Regions from separate parts of the Enterocloster bolteae genome, predicted to be linked through region 2. Evidence: predicted binding sites of a transcription regulator. Region 2 holds the regulator's gene; the other holds the start of a gene.
What was found. Region 2 encodes HrcA, which represses chaperone genes, less so after heat shock. Its sites were predicted from a motif close to TGTTAGCACTCNNNNNNNNNGAGTGCTAACA; they were not measured.

Region 1 (6,204 bases), 570 kb from region 2:
CCGGCAGGGCAGGCTCACGCGCCATGCTGCTGGCTGCAGTGGGAGATATTGTGCCGCCGCATCCGCAGAGGAGAACAGTCACAGCAAGTATTGTCACGATTGGGGACCATATCATTTCTTTCCATCCTTTCTCTGCGCGTTTCATTTTTATACTAAAAGTATACTATAAGTGTGGGCAGAGAACTCTTAATTTTCCCTTGCAAAATTCCTAATATCAGCGGTTCTGCGTATGCCTGCCAGACGTTTTGCCCGAAAGCATGAACAGAATCAGGGTGATGAATAAAAGAATGCCGATTATTACCAGCGCAACGGATTGGACGAAGGAACATGTTTCATGGTATTGTCTCATCTCGTCTCCCTCTATCCAGCCGCTGTACAGGTCCAGGGCATTTCCCAGGCAGTTATCTTCCAGCACATCACGGTCTGTTATGCGGTATGCCTTTTTTTCCTTATCAGTCAGAAAGCGGGCGGCCCCCTCGTCCCAGTAATAGCCCACAGGAAGGGCCACCCTGCCTTTTGCAGGTATTCTGGTGATTGCGTTGTCCACCAGAGCCCAGGTTCTGGTTCCGTCCTTAAAAGTAATCAGGTAATACTGGGCATAATCCGCATACGGCCTCATCCAGAAGGTGGTCCACCGGCTCCGTGTAATGGCGGGGGCAGTGACCCCGTAGGTTGGGCTGCGGCTGCTGTAATAGCCGCGCTGCGTTGACGGCCGGGTTCTGTGGCTGATTTGTTTATAGATACCGGTTGCTTGAAAGAGAGAGGCATCTGCCTCCCATGCGCCGATATAGTTTTTCTGTAAATCCGATACAGAGGTCATGTACCCGGTCGGCTCCGTACAGGGGTAACCTGCCCCGTATTTCAGCTCAAAACTGCCGTTATCGTCTTTTGACAGCACTTCCTCTGGGGTTACGGGCACGGCGGACCGGTACAGAAGTCCCTCAGCATTCAGCCGCGGAGCAATGGCAAGGAAGAAAATAAGCAGGACCACCTGTGCCGCAAGCATCCATAAAAGTCCATACCCCTTATCCTTTTTCATACCTTTCGTTCCTCCTGTCATCACTGGCTGTATGCCCGGATCAAGGTGTATCGGATCCTGAGGCATGTATTGTCATTTGTATTATACCATACAAATAAAATCCAGGACATAAAAAGGAACCCCGCGGTTTTGATGATGTGATGCTGCATCACCGCCACTGCGGGGTTCTGTTATGCTATGCCGGGTTTATCCTTCAATGGAGATATATTTCTTTTCTTCTGCCAGTGGTTTCGCTTCCTTTTTTGGAATGGACAGTCTCAGGATACCGTGCTTGAATTCGCCCTTTATATCATCTTCCGTCATATCTTCGCCCACATAAAAGCTTCTTTCGCAGGCGCCGGCATAACGCTCCTGACGGATATATCTGCCGCTCGTCTTCTCCTGCTCGTCCTTATCCAGTCCTTTGGCAGCACTGATGGTCAGGTATCCGTCCCTGAGGGATGCCCTGATTTCGTCCTTTCTAAATCCTGGCAGATCCATTTCCAGTTCATATCCTGTATCTGTTTCACGGATATCGGTTTTCATCAGGTTTTTGCCTCTGCGTCCATATAATTTCTTCTCCAGCTTCTTCATATCCTTGCTGTCAAAAAAAGGATCCCTGAAAAATTCATCAAACATATTTTCACCAAAAATACTGGGCATTAACATACGTCATTCCTCCTCTGTTTTTTGTGGGGCTCCCGGAAACAGTTCCGGGAGCCATGTATGGTCAGGTCTGTACGTCATATTTGAGTTTAACCTTCGATTGCAATATACTTTTTCTCCTCCACGGCCGGTTTGGCTTCTTTCTTGGGAACCAGCATCTTCAGGGTGCCGTCCTCGAATTTGGCCTTGATGTCCTCCTGGGTCACTGCGTCACCTACATAAAAACTTCTGCTGCAGGATCCGCAGTAGCGCTCCCTGCGGATGTAGGTTCCGTTGGAATCCTTTTCATCCCTGCTGGAATCTGTTGTGGCCTGTATGGTCAGATAGCCGTCCTTGAGTTCCGCCTTTACATCCTCTTTCCTGACACCCGGCATGTTCATGGTTATCTCATAGCCATTCTCAGTATCCCTGATATCGGTATTCATCATATCGAATGTCTTGTGGCTGCCGAATGAGTAATCAAAAAAGTCATCCAATAAGTTTTCTCCAAAAATACTAGGCATCAACATATGTCATCTCTCCTTTATTTAATAATCTATGAGGTTGTTATATTGTACTGGAACCGCATAGGAAGGAAACTGTAAAACTTATCTCATCTCCTCTTACATTCCCTTCTCTATCTGTTCTATATGTAATATAACACGCGTTATTAGCAAAGTCAAGAGTCGAGTGCTAATTTCACACTTTTTTCACATTTCGTATTCATTTGGGCTGTTTTTTTCACTTTTGCAGATTTCCCGGTACGTATTTACACATTGGGCCTGACGGGTTCTGCCAGGGATTTAAAACCTTCCTCATGAAATCTTTATAGTTACCTCATGATTTGGATATGGAATCTTTAAACCGTATGGTGCTACTATCATGTCATCCAAAGAAGTAATTCGATATATAAAGGAGGCGTATTGATATGAAGAAGGAATTCTGGAGTGATATGGCGGGTTTGGGAATTATGTTATTAGTCATGTTGGGAGCGGCTGCGCTCCGGGCGTATATCTGGCTGTAACCCCTGCTATTGCCGTTTGACGGAGTGCGGATTTAACATCAATTTATCATTTTACATCCTGTGTTTTCCTTAAATCAGTCAAAAAACGTGAAATATTACAGGAAATCCAAAGATCTTACCATGGAAAAATCCATGCAGGGCTCCTATACTTATAACAACACCATATGACAAATCCGGCAGGAAACAGAAGCCGGTGATATGCAAAGGAGTGTAAGATTATGACAAGTATGTTAGTTAAGTTTGAACAGCCGGAACAGGTGGTAGATTTTGTGAATACACTGAGCCATTATGACTGTGATGCAGATATCAAATATGGCAGCCGTATGGTAGACGCCAAGTCCGTTCTGGGAGTTCTTTACCTGGCGGTATCCCGCACAGTGGAGCTGATTCTTCACATTGATGAGGATGGCTCCGGGGATATAAAAAACAGACTTGCGAAATTTGCAGTATAGAAATTTGCAGTATAAACAGAACAGGATTCAAAAAAGCAGCCGGTTATGACTTAGCCGGCTGCTTTTGACTATCTGATTATAACTGTAATATTACAACTGTAACGGCGGCGGCGAACACGGCTGTATAGGCCAGCCCCAGAATTGCCAGACGCCAATATTCTTTTATAATTTTAAATGATTTCATACCGCATGCCTCCCGGATTTTATTTTATGCTTTTATTATATAAAATCCATGTAAATTCCAAGAGGCACATTTAGTAAATTCTTTGTAAAACAGTGTCTGGATATTAGGTTTTACCTTGCAGCTATCTGTTCCAGTACAGTATCTCGCCGTCATATTCCATGGTCAGATATTCTGTGTCATCCTCCGTTATCAGGTGGAGCGTCAGACTGTTTTGACTGTTCCCATGGTCCTCATAGGGCGTGATGGAGGCAGTAATGGAACTGCCTGTTTCAGTGGATCCGCCTGTCTCCGTACACTGCCCCTCTCCGCCGGTTCCGATGCCGATATAATACTCAATCTCTCCGTTATCGCTGATTTCCAGGCTGTTGCCCATATGCAGGCCGGTTCCAAACATTTCCAGCAGAGAGCCATGCTGCCGTAGTCCGGCATCTGTTTTCGGCCCGTTCAGGGTCCAGGAACCGGCGGCCTGACGGATGATTTCCTCAGAAACAACACGGGTCTCACTTATGCTCTCTTTTGCCGGTGGTTCCGCTGCTTTTAAGCTGTCCAGTTCCACGTCAAAAGATTGGTCCTGGATGATGCTGCCGCCGTTTGCAGCCGGGACCGTTTCATCACCGGCAGAATCCCCGGCCCGGGTGTCGGAATAAATATGAATCTCCTGGTCCGTCCCGTTACCGTCCGTCTTATCCTCATCCGCCCTGCCCTCATCCGCTCCGGCAGACACTGTTCCTTCTGCCCCAACAGCAGCTCCATCCGCCCCGGTCCCCGCAGCAGGCTCTGACTTCAGGCCGCAGCCGGACAGAACCAGCAGCCCCAGCAGACTTGCGATGCAAAGTATTTTTCCTGAATTCCTCAATTTAAAATCCTCCCTCATGTAATCCATATAAAATCCGTCATCTCCAACGGTTATGTCTGGTTTTATTGTAAACAAAAAGGATGTAAGTATCAACTTAACATCCCTTTCATATATCTTAATTTTTCCGAAGTATATTTGGAAGTGAAAACCTCCGGTCATCCGGACAACGGCCCGGATGAAAGAGGAAAGTTGACATAAAAATATTATGTCGACTACCGAGGGATTTTACAGCCCAATCCCCCCGGCCTGCGCCTAACAATACCACTATTCAATAGGCGCCTGATAAAATCCGCCGTAAAAGTTTTCCGTTTTAATCATATTGACAATGACATGGGGATCCTGCTCCCGCATGAGATGCACAATGTCATTCACCTCATAGGAGGACACCACGGTGTGAAGCAGATACATTTTCTTGTGACTGTAACCTCCCACCGCGTCCACACAGGATATGCCATGTCTGTACTGTTTGACGTACTGGTTTATGATTTCCGGCGCCTTGGTGGTGGTAATCTGCAGTGTAACCCGTTCATACCTGTGATGGAAGGCAGAGATGGCTTTGGTGGATACGAACTGGAACAGGATGGAATATCCTGCGTACAGCCATCCAAACATGTATCCGAAGATGCAGAGAATCACGCAGTTGCCTGCAAATACATATTCCCATATGGACCTTCCTGTCTTATTGGAAACATACAGGGCAATGAAGTCCGTGCCGCCTGTGGAGGCATTTCCCCTTAAGGCAATGGCAATGGACAGCCCGTACAGAAAACCGCCGAAAACCACATCCAGCAGCACGTCATTGAACAGGGGCTGAAAGCTGCATATTTTCAGAAAAAAGCTGGCCAGGAACACCTGCAGCATGGAATAAAAGGTAAAACGCATGCTTATGCTTCTGCTGCAGAGGATGGCCACCGGTATATTGAGGACCAGCATTCCCAGGGAGGTGGAAATATTGTGCCCGTAGAGGGAGGCAATCCTGTCAATGAGGATAGCCACACCGGTAAATCCGCTGGACAGAAGGTTGGCCGGCCGTATAAATGCCTGGATTACATAGGTCTGCAGCAGGGCGGACGCCACGACAGCCAGGATGGTTATGAGCCTTCTCACCAGTATGTTCTTTTTGTATTTTGCTATCATGGCCTATCTCCCCAACTCCCCAAGGCTGTCTAGAAGCTTACGGACCAGTGCCTCTGACACCACGTCATAGCAGTTTTCATGGGGCGGCTCTGCAAAGCCGTAGGTCACCCCGTGGGAAGTGGTGGTGGGGTCTGTCATCCAGTCCTTGCAGGAGCTGTGAACCTGCCTTATTCCGGTCTCTTCCATGAGCGTTCTGGCATTGGAGGCATTGATGCCGCTTCCGGCCAGGATTTCTATGCTGTTTCCATAAGACGACTGAAGAGCACCAAGCAGAGCCTTTCCCTCGACAGCCTTTGGTTTCAGTCCGCTGGTCAAAAGACGGTCCGCACCCAGCTCAATCAGTGTCTCAATGGACTCATAGGGGTTGGAGGTGCAGTCAAAGGCCCGGTGGAATACAGCTTCCTTTCCATGGCTGTGGATAATGGAAATCATTCGGGCATTCCTCTCCCTGTCAATAGAGGCATCTTCCCTCAGACAGCCAAAGGCAATGCCGTCCGCTCCGTGGCGGACCAGATGTTCGCATTCCCTGAGCATCACATTAAAATCCTCTTCACTGTAACAGAATCCGCCACCTCTGGGCCGGACCATGGCAATTACCTTCACATTGCAGTGCTCCTTCACCAGTTCCAGGGATGCCAGGGAGGGCGTAAGCCCGCCCAGGTGCAGGGCACAGTTCAGTTCAATCCGTCCGGCTCCTCCGGACGCAGCCTGCATGGCATCATAGTAGCTGCCGCAGCATATCTCCAACATATAAAAACCTCTCCTTCTTCCTGTCCGCCGGCACAGTACCGGCAAAAAGCCTAAAGCTGTGCCAGACGGTACAGAGCCAGTGCATATATTTTTGCGTTGGTTACCAGGTCGTCCACGGTCATCCACTCATTTGGATTG
Region 2 (6,204 bases):
TGCTGTTCACTGTTTCGAACCTTCCCTTTGGCGCTGCTGCAAGGGCTGTGATGGCAGTGGCCGCAAGCAGGCTGACGGTAAGAATGGTTCCGGTCAGTAAGTGTCTTAATTTCATGGTGTAATACCTCCTATTGCTCAAGTAATAATTAGAAAAAGATTTTTAACACATTAATAAATAATATGTAATACTTTTGTAATATATGAGCAATAAACAAGTTTTTATCATATTTTCTTCCTGTTGTCAAGGAAAAATATGGAAATAACACCACTTTTATCCATATACAGCTGAATTTTGGTAATAATTTCTGTCCCTGCGCTATCTTTTCCGGAGAAAGGCAAAAAATTACCAGGCTCATATGCCTGGTAGTTTTTTCCTTACATCATGCATCAATCCTGCACTAAAAATACCTCTGCAGTGTATGTACCTTTGGCCAGGGCCTCCTCATGGGAGCCGTAGAAAATATCGAGAATATTACCGTTTACAGAAGAACCTTTGTCCTCCACCGTGTAGACAGTACCGTCAACTTTCAGCCTGGTGCCAAGGGGAAAATAATCTAAATCAGCGGAAATAGTGTGGTTTGGAGTGGGAACCGTACCTGAAAAGGTAAGATTATGACCGCCGGAGCACTGTTCGCAGCCACAGTATCCTGTAATGGTAAAGCGTCCAAGTGATGTCTCCTTGGGGGCCGGAGCTTCCTCCTTCTCCTCCTTTTGGGCGCCTGGTCCCTGGGCTATGTATTCTTCTTCATTCATTACAGCGGCTCTGCGGCCTTTGGATTCCCGGGAAGCGGAAGTTTCCTGGATTTCCTGGGACGAGTCCTCAGACGTATCTGATGCACCGGCCTCCACTACGGTCACATCCATTCCCACAGGCTCGTCCGCAAATGCCGGAAAAGCCACCGTGAGGCTGAATGCAGCCATGGCTGCGGCCAGAAGGGTTTTCTTAAAGTAATGCATACAACGACCTCGCAATCTTATCATATTGTTATGGTTTTATATGGCTTATAAAGTTGTACCTTCATTATATTACAAAAATGTTACTTGTCAAGTTAAAATAATTAAGCAAGTGTTACAAGAGTATAAAAAGTGGAGAGAAAAAGCCTTGAATTTGGAGTGTTTATGTAAAAAGTGGAGGATGAATTCCAATATTTAGTTGATACTGAGAGGGAAATGGCACATGATGTGCCGGCAGGAAACGGGAGGCCTTAAATAATATGAAAAGAATTTGGATTTATCTCTTGACAAATGACTCCAGAAGGAATATATTATGGAATGTAGATGTTAGCACTCCCGAACGTTGAGTGCTAATAATAAAAGAAAGGAAGGTGAGCAGATGCCATTGGATGCACTCCTGGACGACAGGAAGGTGACTATATTAAAGGCCATCATCAAGACATACCTGGAAACCGGAGAGCCGGTGGGCTCCAGGACCATTTCCAAGTATTCAGACCTTAAGCTCAGCTCTGCCACCATCCGAAATGAGATGTCAGACCTGGAAGAGATGGGGTATATCGTTCAGCCCCATACCTCAGCGGGACGTATTCCTTCCGACAAAGGGTACCGGTTCTACGTGGACCAGATTATGCTGGATAAGGAGAGCGAGGTAACCGAGTTCAAGGAGATGATGGTCCAAAAGGTTGATAAGCTGGAACTGGTCCTAAAGAAGATGGCTCAGGTGCTGGCAGCTAATACCAACTATGCGACCATGATCAGCGGCCCCAGTTATCACAAGACAAAGCTTAAGTTCATCCAGCTTTCCAAGATGGAGAAGCATAAGCTTCTGGTGGTTGTGGTGGTGGAAGGCAATATCATTAAGAACACCATGATTGATATTGAGGATAATCTCAGCGACGAGGAGCTCCTTAACCTGAACATCCTGCTTAACAGCAGCCTGAACGGGCTGACCATAGAGGATATCAATCTGGATGTTATCAGCAAGCTAAAGGGCGATGCAGGCATCCACAGCCAGGTGGTGGATCTGGTACTTAACGAGGTGGCGGAGGCCATCAAGGCAGGGGAAGAGGACCTGCAGATTTATACCAGCGGAGCTACCAACATTTTCAAGTACCCTGAGCTTTCGGACGGCGACAAGGCCAGCCGGCTCATTGATACACTGGAACATAAAGAAGTGCTGCAGGAATTTGTGGCGGAAGTCAATTCCGGTACAGAGGAAGAAGCAGGCATTCAGGTTTATATCGGTGATGAGAGCCCGGTGCAGTCCATGAAGGACTGCAGTGTGGTCACTGCCAATTATGATTTGGGAGGAGGCCTTCGGGGAACCATCGGTATTATAGGGCCCAAGCGAATGGATTATGAAAAGGTTCTTGGGACTCTGCGCAATCTGATGAATCAGCTGGATACAGCATTTAAAAAAGATGAAAGGTGATAAGCTGTGAGTGAAGATATGAAAGACGAAGCGTTAAAAAAGGAAGACGAGGCCCTGAATACAGAGCAGGAAGCGGGAACAGAACAGACTTCTGAGGCCGGATCCGGGGAGGCAGGGAATACAGAGGCTGCCGCTGAGACCGGAGAGACGGCAGAAGATGTGCCGGAAGGCGCAGAGGAAGATACAGAGCAGGCGCCTGCCGCTGAAAAGGAAGAAAAAAAGGGATTTTTTAAGAAGAAGAAAGACCCCAGGGATGAAAAGATAGAAGATCTCACCGACCGGGTGAAACGTCAGATGGCGGAATTTGAGAATTTCCGCAAGCGGACAGACAAGGAAAAGTCCGCCATGTATGAGATGGGAGCCAAGGACATCATAGAGAGAATCCTTCCCGTCATTGATAACTTTGAGAGAGGCCTGGCAACCGTGCCTGAGGATGCAAAGGGAACACCCCTTGCAGAGGGTATGGAGAAGATATATAAGCAGTTCCGGAAAACACTGGAGGAAGCCGGCGTGAAAGCCATTGAAGCAGTAGGCCAGGAGTTTGACCCCAACTACCACAACGCAGTGATGCATGTGGATGATGAAAGCCTGGGAGAGAACATAGTGGCGGAGGAATTGCAGAAGGGTTATATGTACAGAGACAGCGTGGTCAGACACAGTATGGTAAAAGTGGCAAATTGACATTGGATATTTACTTAAATTCTCATAAAATAATCAGGAGGAAAAGACTATGAGCAAGATTATAGGTATTGACTTAGGTACGACAAACAGCTGTGTGGCTGTTATGGAAGGCGGAAAACCAACTGTTATTGCCAACGCGGAAGGCGTAAGGACAACACCGTCCGTTGTGGCATTCACAAAGACAGGAGAGAGGCTGATTGGCGAGCCTGCAAAGCGTCAGGCAGTTACCAACGCAGATAAGACCATCTCTTCCATCAAGCGCCACATGGGCACGGACTACAGGGTAGACATCGACGGAAAGAAGTACACTCCACAGGAGATTTCCGCCATGATTCTGCAGAAGCTGAAAGCTGACGCAGAGAGCTATCTGGGTGAGACTGTGACAGAGGCAGTTATCACGGTTCCGGCATATTTTAATGATGCCCAGCGCCAGGCTACCAAGGATGCAGGCAAGATTGCTGGCCTGGATGTAAAGCGTATCATCAACGAGCCTACGGCAGCAGCCCTGGCTTACGGACTTGACAATGAAAAAGAACAGAAGATCATGGTATACGACTTAGGCGGCGGTACCTTTGATGTTTCCATTATCGAAATCGGCGACGGCGTAATTGAGGTTCTGTCTACCAACGGCGATACCCGTCTGGGCGGCGATGACTTTGACAACGCAATTACAAACTGGATGATTTCCGAGTTCAAGAAAGCTGAGGGCGTGGATCTGTCCAATGACAAGATGGCTCTCCAGAGACTGAAGGAAGCAGCTGAGAAGGCAAAGAAGGAGCTGTCCACAGCTACCACAACCAATATCAATCTTCCCTTTATCACTGCAACTGCCGAGGGACCAAAGCATCTGGATATGAACCTGACCAGGGCTAAGTTTGACGAACTGACCCACGACCTGGTAGAGCGCACTGCTATCCCGGTACAGAATGCGCTTAAGGATGCAGGCATCACTGCTTCTGAGTTAGGCAAGGTGCTGTTGGTAGGCGGTTCCACACGTATGATAGCTGCACAGGAAAAGGTTAAACAGCTGACAGGCAAGGAACCCAGCAAGACCCTGAACCCGGATGAGTGCGTGGCCATCGGCGCTGCCATTCAGGGCGGCAAGCTGGCCGGCGATGCAGGTGCAGGAGACATCCTTCTTCTGGATGTAACGCCTCTCTCCCTGTCCATCGAGACCATGGGCGGCGTGGCTACCAGACTGATTGAGAGGAATACCACCATTCCTACCAAGAAGAGCCAGATATTCTCAACCGCTGCCGACAACCAGACAGCCGTGGATATCCATGTGGTACAGGGCGAGCGCCAGTTTGCAAGGGATAACAAGACACTGGGACAGTTCCGCCTGGATGGAATTCCGCCTGCAAGAAGAGGAATTCCGCAGATTGAGGTTACCTTTGACATTGATGCCAACGGTATTGTAAACGTATCCGCAAAGGATCTGGGAACAGGTAAGGAGCAGCACATCACCATTACCTCCGGTTCCAATATGTCAGACGATGATATTGATAAGGCAGTGAAAGAAGCAGCTGAGTACGAGGCACAGGACAAGAAGCGCAAGGAAGCCATTGACGCAAGGAACGATGCGGACTCCATGGTATTCCAGACCGAGAAGGCCCTGGAAGAGGTTGGGGATAAGATTGCTCCCGGCGACAAGGCAGAAGTGGAAGCTGACCTTAATTCACTGAAGGAAGCCATCAACCGCGCTCCGGTTGAGGAGATGACAGACGCACAGGTAGAGGACATCAAGGCCGGCAGAGAGAAGCTGATGAACAGCGCTCAGAAGCTGTTTGCAAAGGTTTATGAGCAGGCTCAGGCCTCCGGTGCAGCAGGCCAGGCAGGTCCTGACATGGGCGGCGCCGGAAACGCAGCAGGCGGCGATGACGTTGTGGACGCAGATTTCAAGGAAGTATAAATTCAGGGAAGTAAAATAAATCCAGGAAATAAATCCGGATAAAACAAACAGGGGGCTTAGGAGCCGGGAAACCGGCCACTACCCCCTTTGTGGCTGATAAAGAGTGCTTTTGAAACTGCCTGTCAGGGCCAGTTTTGCGGCGTTCAGATAGATTAAGAGGTAAACAACATGGCAGAGAGTAAGAGAGATTACTATGAAGTTCTGGGCGTTCCCAAAGATGCAGATGAGGATGCATTGAAAAAAGCATACAGGAAACTTGCCAAGAAATACCACCCCGATGCCAACCCAGGCGATAAAGAGGCAGAGGCCAAGTTTAAAGAAGCTTCCGAGGCATACAGCGTGTTAAGCGACCCTCAGAAACGTCAGCAGTACGACCAGTTCGGCCATGCTGCATTTGAACAGGGAGGCGCAGGGGCAGGCGGCTTTGGTGGCGGCTTCGGCGGCTTTGATTTTGGCGGGGATATGGGCGATATCTTCGGTGATATTTTTGGTGATATTTTTGGCGGCGGCAGGTCCGGGAGGGCCAGAAGCGGACCATCACGGGGCGCCAACATAAAGACTTCTGTTAGGATTACATTTGAGGAAGCTGTATTTGGCTGTGATAAAGAGATCGAGATTAACTTTAAAGAAACCTGTGCCAGCTGTCACGGCACAGGCGCTAAGGCAGGCACTTCCCCTCAGACCTGTTCCAAGTGTAATGGAAAGGGTAAAATCATGTACACCCAGCAGTCCTTTTTCGGTACTGTACAGAATGTGCAGACATGTCCTGACTGTAATGGTACCGGACAGGTTATCAAGGAAAAGTGTCCTGACTGTTATGGTACAGGTTATAAAACAGTGCGCAAGAAATTCAAGGTATCCATTCCGGCAGGCATTGACAACGGCCAGTGCGTGCGTCTGGCAGGGGGCGGCGAGCCCGGCACTGGCGGCGGTGAGCGCGGTGATTTGCTGGTGGAGGCAGTTGTTTCCCAGCATCCCATATTCAAGCGCCAGGATACCAGTATTTATTCCACGGTGCCCATATCCTTTGCCCGGGCAGCCCTGGGAGGCCCTATCCGCATAAAGACAGTGGACGGCGAAGTAGAGTACGATGTAAGGCCGGGCACCCAGACAGATACCAAGGTACGCTTAAAGGGAAAAGGTGTTCCCTCGCTGCGCAGCCGCAGTGTCAGGGGCGACCACTATGTTACTTTGGTGGTTCAGGTGCCGGAGCGTATGAACCAGG

Region 1: the regulator HrcA is predicted to act here: its motif matches at 2,332-2,362, upstream of CGC65_RS15125 (Hsp20/alpha crystallin family protein).

The regions. Positions count from the first base shown of each region.
Region 1 is NZ_CP022464.2:3,213,401-3,219,604, forward strand. It holds gene CGC65_RS15110 (hypothetical protein) at 1-115, opposite strand, end outside; gene CGC65_RS15115 (hypothetical protein) at 215-1,039, opposite strand; gene CGC65_RS15120 (Hsp20/alpha crystallin family protein) at 1,226-1,687, opposite strand; gene CGC65_RS15125 (Hsp20/alpha crystallin family protein) at 1,774-2,193, opposite strand; gene CGC65_RS15130 (HPr family phosphocarrier protein) at 2,906-3,139, shown strand; gene CGC65_RS15135 (hypothetical protein) at 3,445-4,179, opposite strand; gene CGC65_RS15140 (YitT family protein) at 4,444-5,316, opposite strand; gene CGC65_RS15145 (copper homeostasis protein CutC) at 5,320-6,066, opposite strand; gene CGC65_RS15150 (Sapep family Mn(2+)-dependent dipeptidase) at 6,117-6,204, opposite strand, start outside.
Region 2 is NZ_CP022464.2:3,785,641-3,791,844, reverse strand. It holds gene CGC65_RS17760 (3D domain-containing protein) at 1-115, opposite strand, end outside; gene CGC65_RS17750 (3D domain-containing protein) at 388-957, opposite strand; gene hrcA (heat-inducible transcriptional repressor HrcA) at 1,334-2,386, shown strand; gene grpE (nucleotide exchange factor GrpE) at 2,405-3,067, shown strand; gene dnaK (molecular chaperone DnaK) at 3,117-4,979, shown strand; gene dnaJ (molecular chaperone DnaJ) at 5,148-6,204, shown strand, end outside.